One region of the Pseudomonas sp. NPDC087358 genome, then DNA from elsewhere that is predicted to be linked to it. Evidence: predicted binding sites of a transcription regulator. Region 1 holds the regulator's gene; each other region holds the start of a gene.
The links. Region 1 encodes sigma-54, which starts transcription at its own class of promoters, with help from an activator protein. Its sites were predicted from a motif close to ANTGGCATNNANNTTGCTNT; they were not measured.
Positions count from the first base shown of each region.

Region 1 (7,321 bases):
ATCTCACGCATGACCAGCAGTTTGAGTTTTTCGGGATTCATGGTGCGGCCGTTGGTCAGTCTCAATGAACTTGAACGATACGTGCATTCTGCATGTACGCCAACCTGCCGATCATGCAGAACGCGAGGTACGCGTTCCTAGTAGATCAATTAACCCATTGATTTATAACGAATATATTCAGGTTAAAAACCTGGCACGCACAGTGCAATAGTCTATTCATCAGATGTTATTGCACCACTCTCGATTAACCTGCCAGAAAGGAACAGCAAAATGACGGATATCAATAAAGAAGCGATTTCGGTACTCAATGATCTGACCGAGACCAGCATTGATGGCGAAAAAGGCTTTCATACTGCTGCCGAAGATACCAAGAACCCTGAAATTAAAGCGTATTTCCTTTCCCGCTCTTCCGAATGCGCAACTGCCGTGCGAGAGCTTCAGGCTGAAGTGCGCGCACTCGGCGGTGATCCTGAGGATTCTTCCAGCGTTGCTGCGGGCGCACACCGCCTGTGGGTTAACCTGAAAAGTGCCGTCACTGGCAAGAGCGACGAGGCCGTACTCAACGAAGTAGAAACTGGTGAAGATCACGCCCTGAAGGCATACAAGGAAGCCTTGCAAAAGGCCACCGAGAAGAACCTGCCAGTCAACGTGACCACTCTGATCCAGCGTCAGCTGGCAGGCGTGCAGGCTAACCATGACAAAGTCAAAGCCCTGCGCGACAGCGTGAGAAGAGCGAGCTGATCTTCTCGTTGGTTCGAGACGCTAAAACAAAAAAACGCCAGTCAGACTGGCGTTTTTTTATGCCTGGGACAAACCTCTGATAAAACCTTGGCCGGGTTTAGGGTGCCGGCTCGCCAAGCCGCTTATTCGCCCTCGTCAAACTTGTTGTTGATCAATTCAATCAGACCGTCAAGCGCGGCCTGGTCTTCCTCGCCCTCGGTGGAGAGGTGAATCTCGGTGCCCTTGCCTGCGGCGAGCATCATGACAGCCATGATGCTTTTGCCATCGACCATGCTGTCCGGCGTGCGGCCAACCCGGATCTGGCAAGGGTATTTGCCAGCGACGCCGACGAACTTGGCTGCGGCGCGGGCATGCAGGCCCAGCTTGTTGATGATGGTGATCTGGTGAGCGGGCATCGCGTAGGGGATCCTTTCAGCTTAGGTCGCGGTGGCGGACCTGAACGTTCTTGAGCGATTGTTGCAGGACCTGACCCAGGCGTTCGGTCAGGTAGACGGAGCGGTGGTGTCCGCCGGTGCAGCCAATGGCAATGGTGACATAGGCGCGGTTGCTGGCGGCGAAGCGCGGCAGCCACTTGGTCAGGTATGAGGCAATGTCCTGGAACATCTCTTCGACATCGGGCTGTGCAGCGAGGTATTCGGCGACCGGTTGGTCGAGCCCGGATTGGTCGCGCAATTCAGGCTTCCAGTATGGATTGGGCAGGCAGCGCACATCGAAAACCAGATCCGCATCCACGGGCATCCCGCGCTTGAAGCCGAATGACTCTATGAGGAAGGCTGTGCCGGGCTCGGGTTTGTTGAGCAGGCGCAATTTGAGCGTATCGCGCAACTGGTACAGATTCAGGTGCGTCGTATCGATGGTCAGGTCGGCAAGATCGATGATCGGTCCGAGCAAGGTTTTCTCATCGCGTATCGCCTCGGCCAGCGAGCGAGTGGCGTTGCTCAGTGGGTGGCGGCGGCGAGTTTCGGAGAAACGCTTGAGCAACGTGGACTCATCGGCATCCAGGAACAGTACGTCGCACTGAATGTGCCGATCGCGAACCTCTTCAAGCATCCGCGGGAAACGCGTCAGGTGGCTTGGCAGATTGCGTGCGTCTATGGACACCGCCAGCAACGGCTCGGCAAGTTCGGTATGAATCAGCGCACGTTCGGCGAGCTCCGGGAGCAGGCCCGCCGGCAGGTTATCTACGCAATAGAAGCCGCTGTCTTCGAGAACATCGAGCGCTGTACTCTTGCCGGAGCCGGAGCGACCGCTGACGATGATCATGCGCATGATCAGTGACCGTTCTGGGCAGCAAGTACGACGTTGTAAAGCGCATCGCTGCTTTTGGCGTCACGCAACTGGGCGCGAACGTCGGCCCGATCGAGCATGCTTGCGATCTGGCGCAGCAACTCCAGGTGCGCATCGGTTGCTGCTTCGGGGACGAGCAATACGAACAGCAGATCCACAGGGGCGCCGTCGATGGCGTCGAAATCGACGGGTTTTTCAAGGTGCAGTACGGCGCTGACGGGTGAGGTGCAACCCTTGAGTCTGCAGTGGGGAATGGCAATGCCGTTGCCAAAGCCGGTCGAACCCAGCTTTTCGCGGGCGACAAGGCTCTCATAGACGGTTTGACGGTCGAACTCGGGGACTTCTCGCCCAATCAACTTGGCAATTTCTTCGAGTACGGCTTTCTTACTGCCGCCTGGCACGTTCACGGGGGAACGGCCAGGGGTCAGGATGTTTTCAAGTCGGATCATGGATGGAAGTGTCAACGAGCAGTGGCACCTTGCAGCAGGCTCTGCTGTTTTTCCTTATGTTTTTTGAGTTGGCGGTCGAGCTTGTCGGTGAGCAAGTCGATGGCTGCATACATGTCATCATGTTCGGCGTTGGCGACCACTTCGGCCCCCGGAACATGCAGGGTGGCTTCGATTTTCTGTTTGAGCTTCTCGACCTCCATGGTCACCTGCACATTGGTAATCTTGTCGAAGTGCCGCTCCAGGCGATCGAGCTTCTCGGTGATGTAGTTGCGCAGAGGGTCGGTCACTTCCAGCTGGTGTCCACTGATGTTGACTTGCATACAGCTTCTCCTTCATTGCCAGTGCATTAAGAGGCAGGCTTGGTTGCCTGCCACTGGAACGCTGTGGCTCGTGACCCTTACATCAAACGCTTGCGTTCGCTCGACGGCGCGATTCCCAGGGATTCGCGGTACTTGGCGACCGTGCGACGGGCCACTTGAATGCCTTGTGCCTCCAGTAAACCAGCGATCTTGCTGTCACTCAACGGCTTTTTCTGATTTTCAGCGGCAACCAGTTTTTTGATGATCGCGCGGATGGCCGTGGACGAGCATTCACCGCCTTCAGAGGTGCTGACGTGGCTGGAAAAGAAGTATTTCAGTTCGTAGATGCCACGCGGGGTATGCATGAATTTTTGCGTGGTCACGCGGGAGATCGTCGATTCGTGCATGCCCACCGCCTCTGCGATGTCGTGCAGTACCAGCGGCTTCATGGCCTCATCGCCGTATTCGAGGAACCCGCGTTGATGCTCGACGATCTGGGTCGCGACCTTCATCAGGGTTTCGTTGCGGCTTTGCAGGCTCTTGATGAACCAGCGAGCCTCCTGCAACTGATTGCGCATGAAGGTGTTGTCGGCACTGGTATCGGCGCGTCGCACGAAGCCTGCGTATTGCGGGTTGACCCGCAGGCGCGGCACGGATTCCTGATTGAGTTCCACCAGCCAGCGCTCGTTATGCTTGCGCACGATCACGTCAGGCACGACGTATTCGGCTTCGGTCGACTCGATTTGCGAACCGGGGCGCGGGTTGAGGCTCTGGACCAGCTCGATGACCTGGCGCAGGTCATCTTCCTTGAGCTTCATGCGGCGCATCAGTTGCGCGTAATCACGGCTACCCAGCAGGTCGATGTAGTCGGCAACCAGTCGTTGAGCCTCGGCCAGCCATTTGGTCTTGGCCGGAAGCTGGCGCAATTGCAGGAGCAGGCATTCGCTGAGGTTGCGCGCACCGATGCCCGCCGGTTCGAATTGCTGAATCCGATGCAGTACCGCTTCGATTTCATCCAGCTCGATGTCCAGTTCCGGGTCGAAGGCGTCCAGCAGTTCGTCCAGCGATTCGTCCAGGTAACCCTGATTATTGATGCAGTCGATCAGCGTCACGGCGATCAGGCGATCGGTGTCGGACATCGGCGCCAGGTTCAGCTGCCACAGCAGGTGGCTTTGCAGGCTCTCGCCGACCGATGTCCGGGTGGTGAAGTCCCACTCATCGTCGTCGTTGCTCGGAAGGCTGCTGGCGCTGGTCTGGTAGACGTCTTCCCATGCGGTGTCCACGGGCAGCTCGTTGGGAATGCGCTCGCTCCATTCGCCGTCTTCCAGATTGTCGACGGTTGGGGCGGATTCCTGGTAGGTCGGTTCCTGAACGTCAGGGTTGGGCTTTTGCTCGATGTTGTCGGCCATGGGGTCGGCGTTATCGAAATCGTCGCCCTCTTCCTGGCGTTCGAGCATAGGATTGGACTCCAGCGCCTCCTGGATTTCCTGTTGGAGATCCAGCGTCGACAATTGGAGCAAGCGGATGGCCTGTTGCAGCTGCGGTGTCATCGTCAGCTGCTGGCCCATTCTCAAGACTAGCGAAGGTTTCATGGCAGGGGCTTAACACCTTATTCGCCGGCGCATATGCGCGCCATCCACTACTAGGGCGCCGAGGCGCCAACTTAAGCAAATTATATGCCTGAAACCGGAGTGTTTGCCTAGGGTGTGATGACAATTATTACGAGGTTGGCGATCAGGCTCATGCAGCGCTCGCCCGCCAACCCCCGCGTCATCGCCCGATTACAGGCGGAACTCGTGGCCGAGATACACTTCCTTGACCAGTTGATTGGCCAGGATGGTTTCGGCATCGCCTTCGGCGATCAGCTGGCCATCGTTGACGATATAGGCTGTTTCGCAGATGTCGAGCGTCTCACGGACGTTATGGTCGGTGATCAGGACGCCGATGCCCTTGGCCTTGAGATGGTAGATGATCTGTTTGATGTCGCCCACGGAGATGGGGTCGACGCCCGCGAACGGTTCATCCAGCAGAATGAATTTGGGCGATGTTGCCAAGGCGCGGGCGATTTCGACGCGACGTCGCTCACCACCCGAAAGGCTCATGCCCAGGTTGTCGCGGATGTGCGTGATGTGGAACTCCTGAAGCAGGCTTTCCAGTTCCTTGCGACGTCCGGCCCGGTCGAGCTCCTTGCGGGTCTCGAGGATGGCCATGATGTTGTCCGATACCGACAGTTTGCGGAAGATCGACGCTTCCTGAGGCAGATAGCCGATGCCTGCGCGGGCGCGGCCGTGCATGGGCTGATGACTGACATCCAGATCATCGATCAATACACGACCCTGATCGGCCTGGACCAGGCCGACGATCATATAGAAGCAGGTGGTCTTGCCAGCACCGTTGGGGCCCAGAAGGCCGACGATCTGACCGCTGTCGATGGACAGGCTGACGTCACGTACGACCTGGCGGCTCTTGTAAGCCTTGGCCAGGTGTTGGGCTTTCAGCGTTGCCATTACTGGGCCTTCTGCTGGTCGGTTTTCTTTTTCGGCTGGATCACCATGTCGACGCGAGGGCGGCTTTCAGTCACCTTGCTGCCAGTGGCGCGGCCGGCGCTGGCCAGCTTGCGGACCGTGTCATAGACGATTTTCTCGCCCTGGGTGACGTTGCTGTCCTTGTCGATTACCTTGGCCTTGTCGATCAGTACGATACGGTTTTGCGGCGCATGATACTGGATAGTGACGCCCCAGCCCTGGACAGGCTTGATGTCACCGGCAGTCTGCAACTGCTCGAAGTAGGCCAGGTTGCCTACCGAGGTCACCACATCGATGTCGCCGGCAGCGGTGCGGGTCATGGTTACCTTGTTGCCGGTGACCTTCATCGAACCTTGGGTAATGATCACATTGCCCGTATAGGTGGCGACGCCTTGCTTGTCGTCCAGCTGAGCATCGTCGGCCTGAATGCGGATAGGCTGATCCTGATCGTTCGGAAGAGCCCAGGCGCTCACGCTTCCCAGTGCTGCGCCCAGGCCGAGCAAAATAGGGAGGGTTTTAAGGAGCCTCATACTGTCCTCTTGCGTTCGATAGCAGGTGTATCCTGCTTTCTTTTAGATAGGCTTTCATACCCGTGCCGGTGCTCACACCGTTAAAGCCGTCGATTCTAACGGGTTGAGCGGTTTCCGCATATTGCTTCTGAGGGAATACGGTCATACGGCTGCTGGTAATGATAGTGGCGCGGTTCTTTTCGTCAGTGCGGTTGATTCGTACGGAGTCGATCAGCTCGACATGATCACCGCCGGGGGAGACCTCGGCGCGCACACTCTGCACGTGCCAGGGGTAGGTCGAGCCACGAAACATCTGCAGCACCGGCGTGGTCATCAACGTGACGTCGGTAGCCTTGAGATGTTCAACCTTGTCGGCGGTCATGTCGTACTGCATGGCGCCGTCGGGCAGGTACTGAATGCTGTGGGCGTTGATCGCATAATAATCGATAGCGCTTTCATCCACGGCTGCCTTTGGCTGGTCCATGAAGCTTTCCGGGCTGATGTTCCAGTACCCGGCGGCCGCCAGCAGCAACGCCAGCACACCGAAGATCAGGAAGGTTCTAAATCTCTTGCTCAGCATAAATGCACTTCTATAAGTAGGCGGCGTGAGCCGCTTCGAGGTTGCCCTGAGCGTTCAGGATCAACTCGCAGAATTCCCGGGCCGCGCCTTCGCCGCCCCGTGCCTGGGTGGTGCCGTGGGCATGCTGACGGACGAACCCGGCAGCGTTGGCGACCGCCATGCCCAGGCCGACGCGGCGGATCACTGGCAGATCAGGCAGGTCGTCACCCAGATAAGCGACCTGTTCATAGCTTAGATTGAGTTGCTGCAACAGCTCGTCCAGAACGACGAGTTTGTCTTCGCGTCCCTGATACAGATGGGCGATGCCGAGGTTCTTGGCGCGACGCTCGACCACCGGCGTTTTGCGGCCGCTGATGATGGCCGTGGCAACGCCGGAATTGATCAGCATTTTGATGCCTTGGCCATCCAGGGTGTTGAAGGTCTTGAATTCGCTGCCGTCTTCGAGGAAATACAGTCGGCCATCGGTCAGCACGCCGTCGACGTCGAAGACCGCCAGCTTTATAAGTTTGCCGCGTTGCATCAGTTCGTTCATATCGACGCTCATTTACATCACTCCTGCACGCAACAGGTCTTGAAGGTTGAACGCGCCCACCGGGCGATCGTTCTCGTCGACCACGATCAACGCGCCAATTTTGTTGTCTTCCATGATTTTCAGCGCTTCGGCCGCAAGCATTTCCGAGCGTACGGTCTTGCCGTGGACGGTCATGACTTCATCGATGGTGGCCAGGCGCAGGTCGATGTCGCGGTCCAGTGTGCGACGCAAGTCGCCGTCGGTGAAGATCCCGGCCAGGCGTCCGTCGGTTTCGACCACTGCCGTCATGCCCAGGCCTTTGCGGGTCATTTCCATCAGCGAGTCGCGAAGCGGGGTGCCGCGGGCGACCTGGGGCAGCTCGCCGCCGGAGTGCATCACATGCTCGACCTTGAGCAGCAA
Region 1 covers NZ_JBJDOA010000002.1:234,543-241,863, forward strand. The annotation lists gene ACI2KS_RS04665 (DUF3820 family protein) at 1-41, opposite strand, end outside; gene ACI2KS_RS04670 (PA2169 family four-helix-bundle protein) at 271-741, shown strand; gene ACI2KS_RS04675 (HPr family phosphocarrier protein) at 864-1,136, opposite strand; gene rapZ (RNase adapter RapZ) at 1,153-2,010, opposite strand; gene ptsN (PTS IIA-like nitrogen regulatory protein PtsN) at 2,013-2,477, opposite strand; gene hpf (ribosome hibernation-promoting factor, HPF/YfiA family) at 2,489-2,797, opposite strand; gene ACI2KS_RS04695 (RNA polymerase factor sigma-54) at 2,875-4,368, opposite strand; gene lptB (LPS export ABC transporter ATP-binding protein) at 4,558-5,283, opposite strand; gene lptA (lipopolysaccharide transport periplasmic protein LptA) at 5,283-5,831, opposite strand; gene lptC (LPS export ABC transporter periplasmic protein LptC) at 5,818-6,390, opposite strand; gene ACI2KS_RS04715 (KdsC family phosphatase) at 6,401-6,934, opposite strand; gene ACI2KS_RS04720 (KpsF/GutQ family sugar-phosphate isomerase) at 6,935-7,321, opposite strand, start outside.

Region 2 (7,321 bases), on a different contig from region 1:
CAGGCCCTGCCCGAACTTGACCGACTGCTGGAGCAGGAGCCGCAGCAGCCTGCCTTGCTCGGGCTCAGAGCCGAGGCCTTGCGACTGTGCGCACGCTTTGACGAAGCGGTAGTGGCTTTCAAGCTCGCGGCCGAGAAGGGCGCCGGCGCCCGCAACTGGCTTGCCGCGGGCGTGCTGCTGGCCGCCATGCGCACCACCGACGACGCCTTGCAATGCCTGCTCAAGGCCCATGAACAGACACCCGACAGCGATGAAGTGCTGGACGCGCTGATTACCACCTATTTCAACGCCAATCGCCAGCAAGAGGGTATCGAGTTCGCCCGCCTGCAACTGTCCCTCAGCGTCAACCCAAGGCTGCTGACGCATGCGGCATTGCTGCTGCAGAGCAATGACTGTTATGAGGAATCGTCCAATGCCTTCAAGAAGATCATCGAGCTGGCGCCTGACGCCCCGGCGGTGATCGGCGCAGCGCTGGTACCGGCTCGCTTCACCTGTGAGTGGGAATGGGTCGAGGCTCTGCAGCAGAAGATCGGCACCTGGTACGACCAGGCGGCGTTCGATCTGCCGCAGGAATACCCGCTGACGCACCTTACCTGGTGCACGGACGAGGCGCGCAATCTGGGGGTGACCCAGGCCTACGTCAAGCGCATGGTGCCCAGGGTCGAGCCTTTGCCCAGCCCCGTTGCAGCGCCGCGCCCGGGCAAGCGCATTCGTGTTGGCTACGTATCCTGTGATTTGCGCAACCACGCGACCATGCACTTGATGGCCGGGCTTTTCGAGTCGCACGACCGGGAACGCTTCGAGGTATTCGCCTACGATTACAGCGCGTTCGATGTCTCCGAATATCGACAACGCTTCATCGATGCCATCGAGCATCACGTGCCCATTCACGCCATGAGCGACCAACAGGCCGCCGAGCGAATCGCAGCCGATCAGCTGGACATCCTGTTCGATCTGAAGCTCTACACCGGAGGCGGTCGGCCCGGCATCCTGGCCTACCGGCCGACGCCGCTGCAGGTCGCCTACCTGGGCTATCCGGGCAGTGCCGCGAGCCCCGACATCGACTACATTGTTTCGGACCGCTTCGTCACGCCGGACAGCAGCACGCCTTATTACCCCGAGGCATTCTGTCGTCTGCCCCACTCCTACCAGTGCAACGACCGCAAACGCAGCGCCGCGGCCCAGCCGGCCACCCGCGCCGCCAACGGCTTGCCGGACGACAAAGTGGTGTTCGGCGCGTTCAACCAGTCCTACAAGATCGACCGCACCAGCTTCTCGGTGTGGTTGAGGGTGCTGGCGCAAGTGCCAGACAGCGTGCTCTGGTTACTCGGCCAGTGCGACGCGGCCATCACCCACCTGACACGTCACGCATCGCTGGCAGGCATCGATCCGCAGCGATTGATCTTCGCGCCGTTTGCCGCGCCCCAGGATCACCTTGCCCGTCTGCAACTGGCCGATGCGGTCCTCGACACGCTGGTCTGCAATGGTCACACCACGACATCGGACGCACTCTGGGCCAGCGTGCCGGTGATTACCGCCCGCGGCGAGCACTTCTGTTCGCGGGTCAGCGAAAGCCTGCTCAACGCCATCGAACTGCCGGAGCTGGTGGGCGCCGACCATGACGATATGGTCCGCATCGCCCGGCGCATCGGCACCGACGCCGACTATCGCGGGGCACTGCGGGAAAAGGTCGCCGCCAATCGGCTGACGACTCCGCTGTTCGATACGCTGCGTTTTACCCGTGATTTCGAAACAGCCATCGAGATGATGACCCGCCAGCATCGCGTCGGCGTGAAGGGTGAGCATATCGATGTGCCGGACGGCGGGCCGGTCGAAGCCAAGCCGGCCGTTGAACCTGACACGGTTGACTGTGCGCTGCCACTGCAAGAATCCTTTTCGGCCTGCCCGCTGTGCGAGGGCGCAAGCACAACGCTGGGTTACGCCGCCTGCACCACGCATCCGCTGTGGCATGAGCCGTTGCCGCAATCGATTGAATGGATGCAATGCCCAGCGTGCGGGCATGTGCATACCCGTCACTACTGGACAGAGTCGGGTCTGGCAGAAGTCTTCCGCAATGCCGGCGCCGGGCAGCTCGATCTATCCGTCGACTCCCATGACAACAAGCGGGCGGTCTGGGCGCCTGTGGTGGACAGGGTCATGGGGTTGCTCGGCGGCTTCGGCGCGTTGCACCAACAGGCCGCTGCGCCGTTATGGCTGGACGTCGGCTGCGGCGATGGGGCGCTGCTCATGACCGCCGCCGATTACGGGTTTTCGGCAATGGGTCTGGATGTGCGTGGCGAGTCGGTCAGCCAGATCCAGGGCCTGGGCTTCAATGCCAAGCAAGATGACTTCATGACCCTGCAGTTCGAGGCTGTGTTCGACGTTTTGTCCCTGATGGATGTTCTCGCGCATATTGCTGACCCCAATCAGGCTGTGCGCAAGGCCGCGCAACTCCTCCGCCCTGGCGGGGTGATGGTGATCAGCCTGCCCGATCTGACCTCTTCAAGCTGGAAAATCATGGATGCGCACAAAGCCAACCCCTACTGGCTGGAAATCGAGCACTACCACAACTTCAGTCGCGACCGGCTCGTCGCACTGTTGAACGACAACGGCTTCGCCGTGCTCGATTTTGCCGTTGCGAACCGCTACAAAGCCCAGATGGAGCTTTATGCGCTGCGCCAGTAACGCCCCTGTCGAGGCAGCGCACGGCGGGGCGGCAGTCTTCGGTGGAGGTTGAGCCCCAGGGGGCGTGACGCAAAAACATCAACGCCTGATGCACTGCATCAGGCGTTTTTTTTCGCCTCCAGAAGACCGCCGTCGTTTTCCGGGAAGTGATCGGCCCGAGGCGGCGAGTGGCAAGCGGCGACGGCAAAAAAACGGCACGCCGATTGCCGCTTGCCTCCCCATCAGCGGAAATCACTTGCCGCTTTTCTGGCATGGCTCATTGCCGGTTGCCCTGAAAGCCCCGGAATATGGGGATATATGAATATGGCACGAGGCTTGCTATGTCTCTGTCACGAACATCTGGTCAACCGGTAAAGGTTTCCCGACATGAGCATCAGTTTTGACAACGCACTGGGTATCCACGAGAAAGCGCTGAATTTCCGCGCTCAACGTGCAGAAGTGCTGGCCAACAACATCACCAACGCCGACACGCCTAACTACAAGGCGCGCGACCTGGATTTTTCCAAGGTGCTGGCTGCCCAGAGCGACAAGACCACCAACGGCACCTTCGCGCTGAATATGACCAACAGCAATCATATCGAAGCGCAAGGCATGACCGACGGCGACGCGAGTCTGTTGTATCGCACACCGTCCCAGCCCTCGCTGGACCAGAACACCGTCGATTCTCAAGTCGAGAGTGCCAACTACGCCGAGAACGCCATTGGCTTTCAGGCCAGCTTCACTTTGCTCAACAGTAAGTTCAAAGGGCTGGTTGCAGCCCTGCGCGGAGAGTAATCCATGTCTCTATCCAGTGTTTTCAATATTGCCGGTAGCGGCATGAGTGCGCAGAACACTCGCCTCAACACCGTGGCCAGTAACATCGCCAACGCCGAAACAGTGTCCTCCAGCATGGACAAGACTTATCGCGCCCGGCACCCGGTGTTCGCCACCGTGTTCCAGGGCCAGGAGTCCGGCGGCAGCGCTTCGCTGTTCGATGACCAGGGGCAGGCCGGTACCGGCGTGCAGGTTTCCGGCATCGTCGAAGACCAGTCCAACCTGGAAGCACGTTACGAGCCAAACCACCCGGCGGCCGACAAGAACGGCTACGTCTATTACCCGAACGTCAACGTCGTCAATGAAATGGCAGACATGATTTCGGCCAGCCGGTCGTTCCAGACCAACGCGGACATCATGAACACCGCGAAAACAATGATGCAGAAGGTCCTGACCCTGGGTCAGTGATAAGGGGCGCGAGCAATGACGACCGTAACCAACGACACCACCAGCGACTACCTCAAGTCGCTGCAGACGGTGACCTCCGGCAAGACCGGCGACAGCACCACCGGTGCCAGCAGCCTGGGCAAGGATTCGTTCCTGCAGTTGCTGGTCACCCAGATGCAGAACCAGAACCCGCTGGATCCACAGGACAACAGTGAATTCGTTGCCCAGCTGGCGCAGTTCAGCAGCCTGGAAACCATGCAGAACCTCAGCACCTCGGTCGATGCGATTGGCGGCATGTACCAGTCTTCCCAGGCGCTGCAAGCCTCGTCGCTGGTAGGCCACTCGGTGATCGTCGATTCGGGTTCGACCAACGTCGATACCACCAAGGGCATGACCGGTCAGGCAGTCGTGCCATCGACCAGTACCGTCACCACGGTGCAAGTCGTGGACAGTACCGGCACCACCGTACGTACCTTGGACCTGGGCGAGCAGAAGGCCGGCAACGCCAGCTTCACCTGGGACGGCAAGGATGACTCGGGTGAAACCCTTGCATCCGGTAACTACAGCTTCATCGCCAAAGGCAGCCTCGACGGCACGGCTACTGGCTTGACCACCTACCTGCCTGCGACCGTTTCCAGCGTCACCATGGGCTCGGCGGGTACCAGCATGACGCTCAACCTGGCCGACGGCACCAACCTTGCCTTGTCCAAAGTTCAACAAATCGGAATCTAGAGCCGACCAGACGGCGCAGGAGTGAAACATGTCTTTCAATATCGGTCTTAGTGGGCTCTACGCAGCGAACAAAAGCCTGGACGTTACCGGCAACAACATTGCCAACGTCGCCACTGTCGGCTTCAAGTCCTCCCGTGCGGAGTTCGCCGACCAGTACTCGCAATCGATTCGCGGCACTTCCGGCGGCACCAACGTCGGCAGCGGCGTCTATACCGCAGCGGTGACCCAGCAGTTCACCCAGGGTGCGCTGACCACCGGCACCGGCCGTGACCTTGATCTGGCGATCAACGGCAACGGCTTCTTCATGATGAGCAACAACGGCGAGAAGCTGTACACCCGCGCCGGTAACTTCCACACCGATACCTCGGGCAACATCGTCGACACCAACGGCAGCAACCTGCAGGGTTATTCCACCGATGCCAACGGCAACGTGATGACCGGTGTACTGACCAACCTCAAGGTCGACACCTCGAACATGGCGCCGAAAGCGACCGGCTCGATCTCCATCGCCTCGAACCTGGACTCCTCCAAGGCCATCGTGACCGGTGCCGACTTCGACCCGGCCGACACCAGCACCTACACCTCGACGTTCAGCACCCCGATCTACGACAGCCAGGGTAACGAGCACACCTTGTCCCAGTACTTCCGCAAGACGGATACCAACTCCTGGACCATGTACTCGCTGATCGACGGCCGCAACATCAGCGCTCCGGGTACCGACCCGGTAGTGCCTGATGCCACCCAGCTGGAGTTCGACGGCGCGGGCAACCTCAAGCCGATCACCACCACCACCGCCAATATCACGGTCAACGACGACAACACGATGACCATCGTTGGCTGGAAACCGGCGCAGAGCAAGACCGACAGCACCGGCACGACCTGGGTAGCCAACGGCGCTGACTCCAAGGATATGAAGCTGGACATGCTTGCCACCACGCAGACCAACGCTGCCGGCGGTGCGATCTCCAAGAGTCAGGACGGTAACTACACCGGCCAGATCAGCGCGATGAACGTTGACTCCGGCGGTAATCTGTTCGCCACCTACACCAACGGTCAGTCCAAAGTGATCGGCCAGGTGGCCCTGACCACCTTCGCCAACGTTCAGGGTCTGGCCCCGGCGGGCGGTACCGCATGGCGTGAAACCTACGCCTCGGGTATCCCTGTCACCGGCGCGCCGGAGTCGGGTACGCTGGGATCCCTTACCGGATCGGCGCTGGAAGAATCCAACGTCGACCTGACCGGTGAGCTGGTTGAACTGATCAAGGCGCAAAGCAACTATCAGGCGAATGCGAAAACCATTTCGACTGAAAGCACCATCATGCAGACCACGATCCAGATGGCCTGATAACGGTCAGTTGATTTGCTGTCATCGAGCCCCTCTTCGCAGGGGCTTTTTTATGCCTGCCCAACGGCGAAAAAGGCCTCTGGCGCGGGGTAAAACTTGCAGAGGCATCCCACTTCATAACTAGAAACTTCCTACTTTCGTCAATGCGAGAATCAAGTTCGCTGACAAATACCGGCCATTGAATAAGTTCGTTCGATCGCCTTCGTTTGCCTGCGATAAATCAATGCATTGACGAACGTGTCGTGGCCCACGACGCAGGGAGTGTTCATGTCATTCAACATCGCCGTATCAGGATTGAACGCCGCGCATAAACGAATGGAAGTGGCGGGCAACAACATCGCCAACGTCGGCACCGCAGGTTTCAAATCATCGCGGGCGGAGTTTTCCGCGCTGTATTCCTCCTCCATGCTCGGTGGCAACCGCAACGCGGTCGGCGACGGCGTGCAGGTGGCCAATGTCTCGCAGGATTTTGCCCCCGGCGGCGCGGTGTCCAGCCAGGGCAGGGCGCTGGACATGCGCATCCAGGGCAAGGGCTTTTTCGTCATGAGTGATGGCGGGGCCGTCAGCTACAGCCGGGCTGGCGCTTTCATCCGCGATGCCGAGGATTTTGTGGTCGATGCCCAGGGCAGTCGGCTCCAGGGCTACGGCGTGAATGCCGATGGCAAGGTGATCAACGGCGTGCGCACCGACCTGAAGATCGAATCCACCAACATGCTGCCCAAAGCCACCGGCAAGATCGAGCGCACGTTCAATCTGGATGCCGCCGAAGCGTCGCTGGCGGCTGTCAGGCGCTTCGATGTCAACGATCCGGGCACCTGGACGCGCATGACCACGCAGACCATCCAGGATGCCGGGGTCCCGCAGGTGAAGGAAGTCAAAGGCATGGACAGCAAGGGCAATGAAGTGATCCGCGTCCACGGCAGGGCCGCGGTGCCACCCCAGGACCATGAGCTCAAGCAGTATTTCGTCAAGATCGATGACAACAACTGGACCTCGTACATCCTCGTCGACGGCGTCAATCCGCTCGAGCCGTCCAACGCCTCGCCGCTGGAAGTCGGCCTGTACACGCACCCCAACGGCAAGGTCTCCGTCAGCGGCGCCACGGCTGCGGTGAAGGTCGTCTCCGATACACAGCTGGCGCTGCATAACTGGCGCCCGGCGATCAACGTCAATGGCCACTGGGTTGCCGGGCCTGCGGGCAGCAACGGGCCAATCAACCTGCCGCTTGACGATGTCAATGGACCGGTGCTGGACCGCGCCGATCCTGTCATGTCCAGGCCTGTGCCGGCGTTTGATCGAAAGGACATCAGTACCTACAACAAGGCGTTCACCGCAGGGGTATTCGACAGCCTTGGCAAC
Region 2 covers NZ_JBJDOA010000003.1:25,153-32,473, forward strand. The annotation lists gene ACI2KS_RS06995 (methyltransferase domain-containing protein) at 1-2,685, shown strand, start outside; gene flgB (flagellar basal body rod protein FlgB) at 3,052-3,459, shown strand; gene flgC (flagellar basal body rod protein FlgC) at 3,463-3,906, shown strand; gene ACI2KS_RS07010 (flagellar hook assembly protein FlgD) at 3,922-4,617, shown strand; gene flgE (flagellar hook protein FlgE) at 4,646-5,962, shown strand; gene ACI2KS_RS07020 (flagellar hook protein FlgE) at 6,230-7,321, shown strand, end outside.
Region 2: flgB (flagellar basal body rod protein FlgB) is a predicted target of sigma-54. The motif match lies at 2,988-3,007, and genes of this name have one in related genera.

Region 3 (7,321 bases), on a different contig from region 1:
ACACTCAATGGCGGCAAAAGCGGTGCAGCGCGCTCCGGGATCGAGGGTGCCGTCGCCTGGTTGCCGACATTACTGCGCGGCCGCCCTCAGCGCCGTGCAGATCTGGTTCACCAGCCCAGAACCCATCGCGCGCAAACGCTGTGGCTGGTGATCGTCGACGCGTCGGCCTCGACCCGTCGCCATCAGGCGTTGAGTCAGGCCAAGGGTCTGCTCGCCCAGTTGTTCGACGATGCGTATCGGCAGCGCGCGCGACTGGCCTTGCTTACCGCCAGCGGCGCCAGTGCACACTGGCAACATCACGGCCTGAAAGCCGGAGCGGCGCTGCAGCCGTGGCTCCAGGCCCTGGGCGCTGGTGGCGGAACGCCGTTGTTCGATGCGATCAGCCAGGCTGGCGAATGGCTGGTCAAACGGCGCAAGCGCTACCCGGCAGAAGTGCAGCGGGTGGTGATCGTGACGGATGGCCGGGTCAAGGATATGCCCGTCTGCGAACCGTTCCACTGCCCAAGCCTGCTGATCGACATCGAGCAGGGGCCGATCAGGCTGGGCAGGGCGAACCAGATCGCCCGCCGGCTGGAGGCTGAATACCGCCATATCGATGAGATGAGATGAGATGTCGCTGCTGCGTTTTTGACCAGTGGCGCGAGTGAACCCGCGATCGGCGAGGGCTTTCGTCCATCGCCTCCTACGTCCGCAGCAACGCTCAGACACCCGCGCTCAACGCTGTAACTTCTCGATCAAGCGATCCTGGCCAAAACCGAAGGTCGCCATCACCACCAGTCCCAGCAACCCCAGCAGCGCACCGAAAAACAGCGTCTGGGCGATGCCGTAGCCGTCGACGATGACGCCACCGAGCAACGAGCCCGAGGCGATGGCGACCTGAAACGTGGTCACCAGCATCGCCGAACTGGCTTCGGCAAGCCTGGGCGAGGTCAGTTGCATCCAGGTGCTCAAGGCGAGCGGGATGGCACCGTAGGCCACGCCCCAGACCAGCACTGCGGCGCCGACGCCAAGGTCATTGCCGACCACGAAGGGCAGCGACACCAGGGCCAGCAACATCAGCCCCACGGCAGCGCCCAGAGACAGCTGCAGATGGCGGGTGACGCTGGCCGATACCATGAAGTTGGCGAGCATGCCGAGCAGGCCGAAACCGAGCAGGGTCAGGGTGATGGTCCCGGCGCTGAAGCCTGCCCGTTGCACCAGAAACGGCGCGATGTAGGTGTAGGAGGCAAAATGCGCAGCGATGATCAGACCCATCAGCAGGATGCTGCGCTGAGTGCTGTTCTTGCTCACGTAACGCAGCAGGGTCTTGACCTGCAGGCTTTCGTTGGCTTGCAGCGAAGGCAGGGTGACGAATTGCGCTGCCAGGGCCGCTAGCGCCAGTGCGGCGGTGGCCAGAAACGATGCCCGCCAGGAAAGCAGCGTACTGATGAAGGTGCCCAAGGGCACGCCCAATACGGTGGCGAAGGTAATGCCGGCGAAGATGATCGCTGTCGCCTTGGCCGCCTTGTCCGGGGTCACCAGACGCCCGGCAGCCGCGATGGCGATCGCCCAGAACCCGCCAAGAGCGACCCCCAGCAATCCGCGTCCGAGCAGCATGGTCAGCAGATCAGGCGCCAGGGCACTGATCAGGTTGGACGCGACCAGCAACATGGCCAGCAGTATCAGCAGGTGACGACGATTGACCTTGCCTGCGCCGATCATCATGGTCGGTGCCGACAGCGCGGCGATGATGCCCGGGATGGTCACCATCAGACCGGCCGTGCCGTCGGAGACGCTCAACTCCCTGGCGATCTGCGGCAGCACCCCGACAGGCAGATATTCGGTGGTGACAAAGGCGAAAGCGCCAAGGGCCACGGAGAACACCGACAGCCACTGGCGCGGGGTCGAGGCGGCCATCTCGGTTGCCTCGGCGGCGCAGGACATCCCGGCAGTTGAATCTGTTTGGACAGTACTCATTACGTTGCCTCGCAAATAGCGTGTTTTCAGGCGTCCACACACGCGCATCGCTGCTGCCTGGTCGGCAACAGGGCGCGTTGGGCGAAGCTGAAGAAAGAGGGGGGTGGTCAGTCGACCAGGACCACGATCCGACCCAGGTGCTGGCTTTTTTCCAGATAGTGATGCGCTTGCACCATTTCATCGAACGTGAACGTTTTCTCGATGATGGGTTTCAGTGCACCCGACTCCAGCCCTTGAGAGATGAACTCGACGGCCTTCTTCTGGCTGTCCGGGTGGGTCGTGACCTCGAACAGGTTGTAGCCGCGGATGATCGGCTTGCGCGCGATTACCTCGAGAATGGGCAGCGGTGTGACATCCGTGCTCAGGCCGCCGTAGACGAACACGGTGCCACCAACTTGCAGGGCTGAGATCAGTTTTGGAAAGTTCGCGCCGCCGACCGGCTCAAGGATGATCTGCGCACCCTTGCCATCGGTGATCTTCATCACCTCGGCGACCAGGTCCTGTTCCTCGGTGGCAATCACGTACTGCGCCCCGGCATCGAGCAGTTGCTGGCGTTTTTCGCCGGTGCGGGTCAGGGCCACGGATACCGCGCCCATCATGTTGACCATCTGGATGCTGCCTACGCCCACGCTGCTTGAGGCGGCGTTGATCAATACCGTGTCGTTGGCCTTGAGCAGCCCGGTGGCGATCAATGCGCCATAAGGCGTGATGTAGGGGTTCCAGATGGACACGGCCTGCTCGAACGACAGCGTCGGCAGGTGCTTGACCACGGCGTGGGCAGGGGCAAGGACTTCCTCGCCGTACATGCCGTAGTCATTCAGGGAAAACGAGGGGATGGTGCTGACTGCATCGCCCGGCTTGACGTGGGTGACCCCGGCGCCAACGCAAGTGACGATGCCGGCGCTTTCGTAACCCAGCCGTGCCGGCAGATTGACCGGCTCGACATAGGCACCTTGTCGCCACATGGATTCGGCACGGTTCAGACCGATGGCTTTGACCCGGATCAGCACTTCGTTGTCGGCAGGCAGTTGCGCGCCGACTTCCTGATACTGCAAAACCTCGGGCGCGCCATACCGTTCAAATTTAATGATTCGCATGATGTGTGCTCTTTAAGGTAAGTAAGTTTCGCGCCCGAACCGATCGTTCGATGGCGGTCTACTTGTTGACCGTCAGAGTAATGCACATCCTGTTCGGCAAAAATCGTCCAGACCTCCGAACACTCAGGACAAAAGTTCTGCAATGAGTGTTCGCATCAAGCTCAGGCCGGCATGGTCCATGGCTCCAGGCTGTAGCCCTCACCGCTGATTTCTGCGCGTGCCTGTTCCAGAAACTGCGCCAGCTGTTTCGGATCGCAATAGGCGCTGCTGGGGATCTGTTTGCGCCCGATACGGGTGCTGGTGCGGTCGACGACGGTTAGGCTCAGTTCGCCGTTGCCGTCCTGTGGGGCCCAGGCCACGCACTGGAAGGGTTCGAAGGCGTGTCCGGCGATCAGCAAGGCTTCATTAAAGCGCAAAGGGGCGTTCATGGAGTGTCCTCAAGTGCCCGTATCAATTCAGTCACCGGCGGCGGGCTTCCCGTTCGGTTGGATACTTGTACTGATGACCCGCGCCGGGGGTGAAGTCACAACGGATTTGCATTTTTTGTGATTAATTTGTCGATTGCCGATGTTTTAAACCCGCTGTCCGGCGTTTTTTTCAGGGTATTGGGAGTGTTACGGCAGTGATTCACTCGCCTGATTACCGCTTTAGTGCGTTTTGCCCAAGCCTAAGCACTATTTGATCTTAGCCTTATAGATAATCGGTACAAGGGGGTGTCAAAAAACTTGCTAATGTACCCATCAAGGTCTCCAAGACACTGTTTCTAAAAATGTTTTTCCTCCAGAAAGTTAGTTGAATCTTGGCGCCAAGGAATTACTCATGCATGAACTGGCATCGATCCGCCGCCTGTTAATTGTCGAACCCTGTGACGAATGCCTGCGTTTGATCCCGGGCCTGCGCATCGCAGGATGGGAGGTTGACAGCTGCCCGTTGGAATCGGCGGCGTCTCGCTCGTGTGACGTGGGATTGATTCGCCTGCTGCCCCAGCATTTCGAGCAGCCCCAGCTGATCAAGGACCTGATCACCCGCAGCAACACCGAATGGATAGCGGTGCTGACGGCTGATGACCTGCGCCGTGAGCTGATTGGCGACTTTGTCTGCGAGTGGTTCTTCGACTTTCACACCCTGCCGTTCGATGTCGCCCGAGTGCAGGTCACCCTGGGACGTGCCTACGGCATGGCGCGCTTGCGCGCCCAGGGCTCGAGTTACGGCAGCGGGCCGGAACACGAGATGCTCGGCGAGAGCAGGCCGATTCGTGAGCTGCGCAGGTTGCTGACCAAACTGGCGCCGACCGAGTCACCGGTGCTGATCCGGGGCGAGACCGGCACCGGCAAGGAGTTGGTGGCGCGCACACTGCATATGCAGTCCCAGCGGCGGCTTCGCCCGTTTGTCTCGATCAATTGCGGTGCCATAGGCGAGCATCAACTGCAGGCCGCATTGTTCGGTTATGAGGATGAGGGCGCCAATGGTCGGCAACGCAAGCGCGGGCGCATCGAAGCGGCCAACGGCGGCACCTTGTTTCTTGACGAGATAGGCGACCTGCCGCTGGATGTGCAGGCCAACCTGCTGCGCTTTCTTCAGGATCGGCACATCGACGTTGGCGCAGAACGCATTGCGGTCGACGTGCGCATTCTTGCGGCCACCCATGTGGACCTGGAAGCGGCGATTCGCAAGAAGCATTTTCGCGAAGACTTGTATTACCGGCTCAATGTACTGCAGGTCGGTACCGCGCCGCTGCGCGAGCGGCACGGTGATCTGGCGTTGCTGGCCAACCATTTCGCACATTTCTACAGTCGGGAAACCGGCCGTCGTCCGCGCAATTTCAGTCAGGACGCGCTGGTCGCCATGGGCAAACACGACTGGCCGGGCAACGTCCGCGAACTGGAAAACCGTGTGCGTCGGGGGCTGGTGTTGGCCGAAGGACGGCAGATCGAGGCGTTTGACCTGGGCTTGCTGGGCGAGGAGGAAATCAGTTCAAGCATGGGCACGCTGGATGAATACAAATGCCGGGCAGAGCGCCAGGCGCTGTGCGATGTACTGACCCGCCATAGCGATAACCTCAGCGTTGCGGCCAAGGTGCTGGGCATTTCCCGGCCAACGTTCTATCGGTTGCTGCACAAGCACCAGATTCGCTGAGGGCGCCCGATCCGGATGGCTGTGTAGCCGCCCGGCTTGCCGGCGGTATCGATTTCACCAGGCTGGCCTGGCAAGCCGTGCTGCCAGGGGGGTGTGCGGCACGCTCTGCTGTTTATCCATCAACCGGCATCGATCCGAAGCAGCGCTTCAACTGCCTCGAACGCCCGCTCCATGCGGTAGCTCCAGCTTCCTTCGATCACCTCGTAGCGCTGCCCATGTCGGTCGAGCCAGTCCCGACTGGCATCGAAAAATGCCTGCCGCTCGCCCAGCTGTGGCTGACAACGCTGGCCATCGCTGACCCAGTCCACGCCCTGGGGCGAGAGCAACAGGTGCAGGTCGTAACGGCGCGCCGCGAGTTCCTGGGTCAACCATGGCGGGCAGTCACCGAACAGTGTGCGGCTCCATAGCATGTTGCTCAGCAGGTGCGTATCGAGGATCAGCAAGTGCGGCGCCCGGGCGCGTGCAGCGTCCTCCCAGGCCAGTTGGCCGCGGGCGATGGCAGGGATATCGGCATAACAGGTGTCACGTTGCTCGTGGTCGATGAAGTGACGCACGTACTCACCGACCAGCTCGCCGCCGAAGCGCTGCTGGATGTGCCCTGCCAGCCAGCTCTTGCCACTGGATTCGGGGCCTGCCAACATCAGAACCTTCATCGCCGGCTTCAGCGCGCCAGCGCCGGATCGGCGCGCCAGTCACGCCAGCCCTGCACGGCAAGCAGGGTGAACAGCGCATACAGGGCGGCGGTCAGGTACAGCGCCTTATAGAGGAACAGGCCGACGAAAATCACGTCCAGGACAATCCACAAGGGCCAGCACTGCACGCGTTTCTGCGCCATCCATACCTGCGCCACCAGGCTGAAACCGGTCAGGGCCGCATCGAGCCAGGGTTGCGCGGCATCGGTGAAGTGCGCCATGGCCGCACCGAGAATCAGGCTCACCACCGCGCCGACGGCCAGGCTCAGACTCAGGGCGCCGGCGTCCAGCGACGTCACGCTGCGACCCTCCAGGGCGGCGCCGCGCCGGGTCCATTGCCACCAGCCATACAGCTGCAGCACCGCGTACACCACTTGCAGCAGCATGTCCGAGTACAGCTTCACGTCGAAGAAGATCCAGGTATAGAGCAGCACCATCACCAGCCCCACAGGCCAGCACCAGGGGTTCTGTTTGACTGTCAGCCAGACGGCAATGACACCGAGTGCAGCGGCGAACAGTTCAAGCCCGGACATGAAGACTCCTGCAAACAAGGAAGGCGATAAAAAGGTCGGCGATTGTAAGCCGTTTCTGAACCATTGTGGCGTGCTGAATCAAAGGAAGGTTCGCCTGAGCCGCTGATAGCCAAAACGTCATCAGCGGGCCTGCAACGTCAATGCCTGCGCGCCAATATCCATGCTAGAGCGTTCGCCTTGCAGGTCTGATAGGATCGCGGCGCTCGCGTGCTTGAGCCCGCAGTCTTGACTGTTCATGCGGTTTTTACATCGGACCGTTTAACGTGCACCGGACAGTGTTCAAAACATATCAAGAGAGCTTCGCCACGAGCGGGCTCCAACTGGGGGAATGATGGATCTTTGGACCGCCGCACAGGCGTTAATACTTGGGGTCGTTGAAGGGTTGACGGAGTTCTTGCCGATCTCCAGCACCGGCCACCAGATCATCGTCGCCGACCTCATCGGTTTCGGTGGCGAAAGGGCGATGGCGTTCAACATCATCATTCAACTGGGGGCGATCCTGGCGGTGATGTGGGAGTTCCGGCACAAGATCGTCGAGGTCGTCACCGGCCTGCCGACCAAGCCTGAGGCCCGGCATTTCACCGTTAACCTGATCATCGGCGTGTTACCGGCGGTGGTGCTGGGGGTGATGTTTTCCGATCTGATCCACGAGTACCTGTTCAATCCCGTGACCGTCGCTGCTGCACTGGTGATTGGCGGTTTCATCATGCTCTGGGCCGAACGCCGGCAGCACCAGGTGCATGCCGAAACGGTGGAACAGATGACTTGGGTCGATGCGCTCAAGGTCGGGTTCGCCCAATGCCTGGCGATGATCCCCGGCACGTCGCGTTCGGGCGCGACCATCATCGGCGGTCTGCTGTTTGGCCTGTCGCGCAAGACGGCCACCGAGTTCTCGTTCTTCCTCGCC
Region 3 covers NZ_JBJDOA010000003.1:616,455-623,775, forward strand. The annotation lists gene ACI2KS_RS09595 (VWA domain-containing protein) at 1-609, shown strand, start outside; gene ACI2KS_RS09600 (MFS transporter) at 715-1,956, opposite strand; gene ACI2KS_RS09605 (zinc-dependent alcohol dehydrogenase family protein) at 2,064-3,053, opposite strand; gene ACI2KS_RS09610 (hypothetical protein) at 3,215-3,481, opposite strand; gene ACI2KS_RS09615 (sigma 54-interacting transcriptional regulator) at 3,873-5,189, shown strand; gene ACI2KS_RS09620 (AAA family ATPase) at 5,309-5,842, opposite strand; gene pnuC (nicotinamide riboside transporter PnuC) at 5,851-6,414, opposite strand; gene ACI2KS_RS09630 (undecaprenyl-diphosphate phosphatase) at 6,746-7,321, shown strand, end outside.
Region 3: ACI2KS_RS09615 (sigma 54-interacting transcriptional regulator) is a predicted target of sigma-54. The motif match lies at 3,766-3,785, and genes of this name have one in related genera.